Regions from separate parts of the Cryobacterium sp. TMS1-20-1 genome, predicted to be linked through region 1. Evidence: riboswitches for the same ligand, from Rfam matches in the RefSeq annotation. Region 1 holds a riboswitch; the other holds the start of a gene.
The links. Region 1 has a riboswitch for thiamine pyrophosphate ahead of E3O45_RS09930 (YkoF family thiamine/hydroxymethylpyrimidine-binding protein). Riboswitches for the same ligand answer to the same signal wherever they lie in the genome.

Region 1 (4,293 bases):
GCGCACCCGGTCACGGCGAGCAATTCGGTTTCGAGCGGAAGCCAGCATCCGTTTTGATTGAGCGAGCGCCCATGCTGGGCGAGCACGTCGACCGTGGGGCCATCGGCAATGACGGTTCCGGCCTCGCCGAGCACGAGTGCGCGTGGCGGCAGCCCGGCGATTCCCGCCGTGCCCGTGAACTCGTCGATGCGGTGTTCGACCAGCACGACGGCCGGCCGGTAGGTGTCGACGGCCGAACGGATGGCGCGGCGCACGGCGCCCAGGCCCGCCGCGTCGAGCATCGAGGTGGGTTCGTCCAGCAGGAGCACGGCCGGTTCGGCGATGAGGGTGGCGGCGAGGGCCACGCGCTGGCCTTCGCCGCCGGACAGCTGCCCGGTCGACCGGTGTCGCAGCATCCGTGCCTGAACAGCGTCAAGCGCGCGATCGATGCGCGCCGAGATAAGCGCCGGGTCGACACCGCGGTTTTCGAGCGGCAGGGCAAGCTCCTGTTCGACGTCGGGCAGGCAGACCGACGATGCGGGGTCCTGCGCGACCACGCCGACGAGCCGGGACAGCTCGACGACGGAGGTTTCGATACTGAGCGTCCCTCCCATGCGCACACTGCCGCCGAGCGAGGCTACGACCGAATGCGGAATGACGCCGGTGATGGTCTGCAACAGGGTGGATTTGCCCGAACCGGAGGCGCCGAACACGATGAGCTGCTCGCCCGGCGCGAGGCGCACCGACACGTCGCTGAGCACGGCCTCGGGCCGACGCGGAAATCGCACCGACACGTCCTGCAGTGTCAGGATGTCGGTCTCAGGCACGGGCGAGGCGATCGCGGCCGATCGCGAAATTGTCGACGACGCCAGTTTTGTCGAGGGCATCGACGATGAGTTTGGCCAGCAGTCCGCCGAGAATCACGCCGGAGATCAGCTGAATCGCGAGGCGCAGCAGAAAGATCTCCTGGCCGTACCAGCCGGAGCGAAATGCCGAGTAGAAGAACACCAGCCCGGCGCCGAGCAGCCCCGAAAGTGCGTAGGTCAGCCAGCCGTAGTTGCGGTAGCGAGTGAGGGCGAACGGAATCTCGCTGCCCGCGCCTTGAATGGCGGCGGCGACGAAGAGCAGCGGCCCGACCATGGAGCCGAGAAAGACGACCTCGATCACCGACGCGATAACCTCCGCAAAGATGCCGGCGAACGGCCGTCGCACGATGGCGATCGCGATCGGGGCGACGAGCAGCCAGGAGCCGAGCAGAAAGTGCTGCGCGAGGTCGCCGGCCGGACCCATCGCGATCGACAGGGCGGTCCATGCCTGCACGAATATCCAGTACAGAAAGCCGAACACGACACCGAGCACGACGACAAGCACGAGGTCTTTGAGGCTCCAGTGCCTTTTCTTGGCGGATGCTGTGGGCATGGCTGTTTCCTTCTGGTCGGCGTCAGGACGCATGGGAGTTCAGGCTCGGGCTGTTGAGGGACAGGGTCGCGTGCGTCGCCACGTGCTGCACCGTTCGGCCGGCCACGATCCAGCCGGCGGCGATGACCTGCAGCACGAGGGCGAGGTCGCCCTCGAGCCGGGTGACGAAGTGCTCGCTGTGTACCGTGAGCCCGGAGGCCTTGGCACTCTCGATCGCGGCGTAGATGTCGCGCATGTGATCGGCGGAAGCAGAACCGGTGCCGTCATCCAGTGGATACAGTGCCCATTCTGCGACAGCGTGTACGCCGGTGGGCGTGAGGTTCACGACCTCGGCGAAGAGCCCGCCGTTGGGCGGCAGCGTGCAGGTGACTTCGCCGGGGCATCCTCGGGAGAATTGCACGGTTGCCGTGACGTGGGCTCCGCTGCGGCTCGCGCCGGCGACGACCTGGCTGACGTAGCGCAGCAGGTCGGGTTCGGCGCCGGACAGGTAGGTGCTGACGACGCCGGTTTGAAGTGCGATCCCGGTCGAATCTGCCTGCTGGAGTGCGTCGAGAATGACGGCGGCGTAGTCGTCGCGCATGACGGCGAGGGTGAGGCGCGCGCCAATGCCGAACTCCGCCGGTGTGGCTGTGAAGGGGGTTTCTGGAATGATCGTGCCCATTTCTTTCGTGGGGGCACGGGAAAGACGAGTCAGCCTCCCTGCGCTGGCATGATCCAGATCAGGTTCGACGGTCGAAGCCTCTGCAGCTTCCTCTCAGCCCGATTAATCGGACTCCCGTGTTGATACAACGAAAGTATGGCATGCCCGTGGCTGCCCGATCCTCGAGTAGACAGTCTGGCTAACTAGTGAGACTATGTAGTCATGCAACCGAAAACCTGGCCAGCCGAGTGGATGCGCGCCGCCCTTGGCCTCTGCGTGCTCCGCACGCTGGCGCCCGGCCCGACCTACGGCTACGCGATCGCATCGGCGCTCGAATCCGCCGGCTTCGGCGCCATCAAGGGTGGCACGCTCTATCCGCTGCTCACGCGCTTCGAAGCCGCCGGCTGGATCGCCGCCGAATGGCGACCGGGCGCCGGGGGACCTGGCCGCAAGTACTTCTCGCTCACCGACGACGGCCAGCAAGAGCTCACCGACCAGACCGCCCACTGGGTGCTCTTCTCCACCACCGTGCACGACCACCTGCAGAAAGGGCCGGCCGAATCATGATGACCAGCAACCCGCGCGATCCCGACAACGGAAGCACCGACATCCGCTCTAAAGTGACCGACGACGCCACCTGGTTCGACGAGTTCACCATCGAACTGCGGCTGCTCGGCGTGCGCGGCGACGCAATCGGAGATGCCCTGGCCAGCGCTCGGGAGTTTCTCGCCGATTCCGGCACGAGCGCCCTGGAGTGCTTCGGCAACCCCAAGCGCTACGCGGCCGAGCTGGGCCTGCTGACCATCCCGCTGCGCCGAGTGAACCGTGGGGGTTTGCTGGCCGGTCTCGGAGCGTTCGGACTCTTCGGCTTCCTGCTTTCCGCCCTCCCGCTCGTGCATGGTACGGCGGTGAAGATCGACCTGAAAACACTCGTGGTGTTCGTTGCCGCAGTCGTCGTGATCCTGCTCGTGCCGACATTTCTCAAGGCGCTCGCACGCCTGCGCTTGCGCGCCTGGATGGTCGTGGTCGCGGCGGTATTGGGTGTCGGCACCTCTCTTGGCCTCGGGCTGTGGAGCAGCTCGAGAGTGCTCTATACCGTGCCCGCCCTGCCGATCGTGATCGTCTCCGCGCTGCTCGTGCTCGTTCCGGCGATCTGGAGTCAGGCGAGCCATTCCCTGAGTGACGACGCGATTGTCGACCCGGGCGGGTCGCCCGAATTCCGGCAGTCGTTCTCGACGCGCCTGTTCCTCGGCGTGGTCACCTGGTCGATGGTGGCTGCGTCGATCGTGGTCTGGCTGTTCGCGCTGTTCGGCGAGCCGCTCGAGCGCTAATCGGCCGTGGCCACGGCTCTCGCCCTCGAACCGTGAGTTTGACCCTGGCGCGGCCGCCGAGCCGTGAGTTTGACCCCGATTCCGGCGCGGTTTGGGGTCGAAACTCACGGCTCGACGTCAGAAACTCACGGGTCGGCGAAAAAATGGGCGAAGTACGAGCTCAGGGATACCCGACAAACCAGAGCAGCGCGATCTCCCACGGCGGCAGCCGGTCGAGGCGGGGGGCGGAGCGCGCTCAGTCGCCGCCCCCCGCCCCCGTTCGTCTTCGCCGCAGACTATCCGCCTCTAGCAGCAGCGTCCCTGCGGGTTCGCATCCTGACGGTCGGTCTGGTCGCGCCAGAATTCCCGCTCTGTCATGAGCGGATGCGGCGCGCGGCCCACGCCCGCAGCATCCGTTTCGCAGACGCTCGCGTGGTGCGCCACATATTTCTCGTAGGCATCCTCGCCGAGGATCCCCTTGAAGAACCAGACCACCCCGCGGGCGCCCTTGCGGACGCCCGCCAACAGGGTCATCAGTGACCCTTGATTTTGATCTTCTTGTGCACCGGCAGGGCATCCCACTCGGCCTGCAGCACCTTCTCGGGCGGGGTCATGATGAATCCAGCCGGGGCGTAGGTCTGCGACTGCACGGCGTCATCTTCACTCGTCGCACTGGAGTTCTTGCGGTACGCGTTCCAAGTGGCCTGAAGAGCCGTGAGAATCACGATGATCGCGAGCACCACGAACACGATCGACAGCACGCCCTGAACCATTGTGTTGCGCACGACAGCTTCCATGGCTTCGACGCTCGGTGCGGTGCCAAAGCTCGTCTCGCCAGCGGCGAGGGCCTCGGAGAATGCGCGGTTCTGCGCGAAGTAACCGATGCCCGGGGTGGTCGAGAAGATCTTCAGGAACGACGCCGAAATCGTGACGACGGCAGCGAAT
Region 2 (4,293 bases), on a different contig from region 1:
GCGCTGAGGTGGCCGCTCGCCTGACCGAGCGCAACTTCTTCTACCTGGCCGCGCCCATTCTGCGCATCACCGGCTTCGACATTCCGTACCCGTCACCCAAGCTCGAGGAGTATTTCTTGCCGACCCCCGACCGAATCCTCGCCGCGCTGTCGACCTGGGAGTGGTCCTGATGAGCCGCGAGTTTCTGCTGCCCGACCTCGGTGAAGGACTGACCGAGGCCGAGATCGTGGCCTGGCTGGTCGCTCCCGGCGATACGATCGCCATCGACCAGGCCGTGGTCGAGGTTGAATCGGCCAAGTCGATCGTGGAGCTGCCGTCGCCCTACGGCGGCGTCGTGGCAAGCCTGTTCGGCGAGCCCGGCCAGGTCATTCATGCCGGGCAGGTGCTGCTGACCGTGACCGACGCGACTGCTGACGCTTCAGCCGGTGTTGTCGGCGTTCCGGTCGCCGCGGCGACCGTCGTGGCGGTCGAAGGCTCCGGAGCCGTTCTGGTCGGCTACGGCGCGACCGAAAGCACCCGGCCGGCGCGCAAGGTGGCCGCCGGTCGGTTCGGCAGCCCACGGGCAGCGGATGCCCCGGCACCGGCTGCATCGACGCCGCCCAGCGCTGTTGCGCTGGCCGAGCGCCCCGCCGAGGTGGCGGCATCCGTTTCTGCGGCCATCGATTCGTCCAGCACGGTCGACCCGATCCGCCGCTCCCCCGTCGTGTCTCCGATCGTGCGCCGGCTGGCGCGCGAGAACGGGTTCGACGCGAGCACGCTGGCCGGGAGCGGGCACGACGGTCTGGTGCTGCGCAGCGACGTCGAGGAACACATTCGCACGCTCACCGCTCCGGCCGTGGCTGTCGATGTGGCAGCCGATGTGGCAGCCGATGTCGACGTTGCGACGCCGCCCAGCGCTGTCGACGCGGCGAGTGCGGATATTCGCATTCCCATCACCGGCCTGCGCAAAGTCGTGTCACAGCGGCTGACCACGTCGCGTCGGGAGATTCCCGAGGCGACGATCTGGCTCGACGTCGACGCGACCGCCCTGTTCGCCGCGCGGGACCAGCTGCTCGCGGCGACGGGTGAGCGGTTCAGCGTGACGGCGCTCATCGCGCGCTTCGTGGTGGCCGGGCTGCGCCGGTATCCGGTGCTCAATTCTTCGGTCGACACCGCGAGCCAGGAGATTCTCCAGCACGGAGCCATCAACCTCGGCATTGCGGCGCAGACCTCACGCGGGCTGATGGTTCCCGTCATCCACCGTGCCCACGCGATGAGTACGCGACAGCTGCGCGATGCCCTCGCCGCGCTGGTGGCGCAATCGCCCGACGGCACCTTCTCGCCGAGCGCGCTGACCGGGGGAACCTTCACCCTCAACAACTTCGGATCGCTCGGCGTCGACGGTTCGGCCGCGATCATCAACCATCCCGAAGCGGCCATTCTCGGCATTGGGCGCATGATCGAGCGGCCGTGGGTGGTCGAACACGCACTCGCGGTTCGCACCGTCGTAGAACTCTCCATGGTGTTCGACCATCGGGTCTGCGACGGCGGAACCGCCGCCGGGTTTCTCACCTATGTGGCCGGCTGCATTGAAAACCCGGTGAGCCTGCTCGCCGACCTGTGAGCTCGGGGCGTGTCCTGAACGCCCACGATTCTGGCATCGGTAACTGAGTGACGTTTGTTGGCGTATAGGCTGCTGAGTGACACGGGGTGCTCCGCACAATGCGCGAGCTGAGATGAATACCCGTTGAACCTGTCTAGTTAGCACTAGCGAAGGAATGTCACGGATGACTGATCAGACCTCGAGTATCACGCCGCGCACCACGCCTCGGATTCTCAGTATCGCCGGCACCGACCCGACCGGCGGTGCCGGCATCCACGCCGATTTGAAAAGCATCGCGGCCAACGGCGGGTACGGCATGGCAGTAGTAACAGCTCTGGTCGCGCAGAACACACGCGGGGTGCGCTCGGTGCACACCCCGCCGGTCGCGTTTCTGCGCCAGCAATTGAACGCCGTGAGCGATGACGTGACCATCGATGCCGTGAAGATCGGCATGCTCGCCGAAATCGACGTGATTCACGAGGTGCGTTCCTGGCTAAATGCCCACCGTCCTCCGCTCGTCGTGCTCGACCCGGTGATGGTGGCAACAAGTGGTCACCGGCTGCTCGAACCCCAAGCGGAGCAGGCTCTGCGTGATCTGATCCCCCTCGCCGATCTCGTCACACCCAACGTTCCCGAGCTGGCCGTTCTGCTCGCAGAACCCACAGCGGCAAACTGGGCTGCGGCCATCGAGCAGGGCAAACGACTATCAGCCCGCACCGGAGTCACCGTGTTGGTGAAGGGGGGTCATTTCGACGAAGCCCTCTGCCCTGACGCCCTGGTCAACACCCACGGGCTGCTGGCACAGAGCGTTGTCGAGTTTGCCTCGCCGCGCATCGCCACCAAGAATACCCACGGCACCGGATGCTCGCTCTCCTCGGCAATGGCCACGGTACAGGCGCGAACCGGGGACTGGGCTGCGTCTCTGGCCGAGGTCAAAGACTGGCTTCAGGATGCTCTGATCCATGCCGACGACCTCGAGGTCGGTCAGGGCCATGGCCCGATCCATCACTTTCATCGGCTGTTCGCAGGCGCGTCGGCCGAGTCGGCCACACCAGCTGATTCGGTGAAGTTCAGTGCGACACTGTGGCGCGATGTCGAGCTGATTCGCACGCAGATCTTCGATCTGCCGTTCATTACGGATCTCGGTACTGGGGTTCTGGCCGAGCGAGATTTTGCGTATTACCTCGCTCAGGACGCGCTCTACCTCGCCACTTACTCGCGCGTTCTTGCGCGCGCCAGTGAGATCGCGCCGAGCATGCACGCACAGCGGTTTCTGGCCGATTCGGCACGACGGTGCCGCGACGTTGAGTTGGAATTGCACAGAAACTGGCTGGGGCAACGGGACGTGTCGTCCGAGGCCGGCCCGGTAACGGCTGGCTACCTGGATCACTTGCTCGGGCTCGCTGAGGGCGGAAACTATGCGGTGCTTCTGGCGGCGCTGTTGCCCTGTTTTTGGCTCTATGCGGATGTCGGTGAGCGGCTGCACACCGACTTTCTGGCGCGCACCGAGACAGCAGTACATCCATATGCGGCGTGGCTCCAGACGTATGCCGATGAAGAATTCGCCGCGGCCACGAGAGAAGTCATCGCGCTCACCGACGACGCTGCGGCCACGGCCTCTGACGCGCAACAATCGGCGATGCGCCAGGCGTTTGCCACCTCGTCACGGTTCGAGCTCGACTTCTTCGACGCCCCTCGGCACTCTGTGTTGGCCTGAGATGACCACGCCAAACTCGGTACTGTGTGCGGTATCAGCCCAGCGCGGGCAGGCTGGCCAGAAGTCGCTGCGCGGCATCCGTCGGGTCGTTGGCGTCGGTGATCGCGCGCACCACAACCACTCGAGTCGCGCCAGCGTCGACGACCTGGTTGATGTTGCCGAGGTCGATGCCGCCGATGGCAAACCATGGCAGCTCGCTGTCGGTGGCTGCGCTGCGGGCGGCCGCGTAACGCAGAAGCTGCGTTCCGACCGCCGCTCGACCGGGTTTTGTCGGTGTGGCCCAGACTGGGCCGACGCAAAAATAGTTGAGATCGTTCGCGGCCAGGGCTGCATCCACGTGTTCGGTGCTGTGTGTGGACAGGCCGATCACGGCGGCCGGGCCGAGCAGGGTGCGAGCGGAGGCCACCGGCAGGTCTGTCTGGCCTACATGAAATACCGGAGCGCCCGCCAGGCTGGCAATATCCGCCCGATCGTTGACGGCCCAGAGTCGTGCGTGCTGGTCGGCAACCGAGCGCAGAATTTCGAGATATTCGAGCTCCTCGGCAGCGTCGATATTTTTGTCGCGAAGCTGAATGATGTCGACCCCACCAGCGAACGCCGCCGCCACGAAGTCAGCGAAATCGCCACGATCCTTCCGGGCATCGGTGCAGAGATACAGCCGGGCTTTTGTCTGGTCCATGCGACCAACCCTATGGGCCAAGTTCGAGCGTCCGTGCCAGCGCAGAGGAACGGTGCGCACCATGAATGAACGAGTCGTGAACCGCACGGTCGACGTCGCCGTGATCGGCGGTGGCATTATCGGGCTCGGCATTGCCTGGGCTGTTGCGCACTCCGGCCGCACGGTGGTCGTCATCGATCCGGACCCCGCCGGCGGCGCAACGTACGCTGCGGCCGGAATGCTCGCGGCTGTGAGCGAATTGCACTACCAAGAAGAGGTGTTGCTCGAGCTCATGCTCGCCTCCTCGGCGCTGTATCCGGCGTTCATCGAATCACT

Region 2: it holds a riboswitch for thiamine pyrophosphate, as region 1 does, so the genes downstream of both, E3O45_RS01490 (bifunctional hydroxymethylpyrimidine kinase/phosphomethylpyrimidine kinase) here and E3O45_RS09930 (YkoF family thiamine/hydroxymethylpyrimidine-binding protein) in region 1, are expected to answer to the same signal.

What each region holds. Positions count from the first base shown of each region.
Region 1 covers NZ_SOGF01000047.1:65,757-70,049, forward strand. The annotation lists gene E3O45_RS09920 (ABC transporter ATP-binding protein) at 1-806, opposite strand, end outside; gene E3O45_RS09925 (ECF transporter S component) at 799-1,398, opposite strand; gene E3O45_RS09930 (YkoF family thiamine/hydroxymethylpyrimidine-binding protein) at 1,421-2,059, opposite strand; TPP riboswitch at 2,077-2,187, opposite strand; gene E3O45_RS09935 (PadR family transcriptional regulator) at 2,261-2,605, shown strand; gene E3O45_RS09940 (hypothetical protein) at 2,602-3,369, shown strand; gene E3O45_RS09945 (YbdD/YjiX family protein) at 3,655-3,885, opposite strand; gene E3O45_RS09950 (carbon starvation CstA family protein) at 3,882-4,293, opposite strand, start outside.
Region 2 covers NZ_SOGF01000010.1:75,115-79,407, reverse strand. The annotation lists gene E3O45_RS01500 (alpha-ketoacid dehydrogenase subunit beta) at 1-170, shown strand, start outside; gene E3O45_RS01495 (dihydrolipoamide acetyltransferase family protein) at 170-1,603, shown strand; TPP riboswitch at 1,676-1,775, shown strand; gene E3O45_RS01490 (bifunctional hydroxymethylpyrimidine kinase/phosphomethylpyrimidine kinase) at 1,758-3,299, shown strand; gene thiE (thiamine phosphate synthase) at 3,334-3,978, opposite strand; gene thiO (glycine oxidase ThiO) at 4,040-4,293, shown strand, end outside.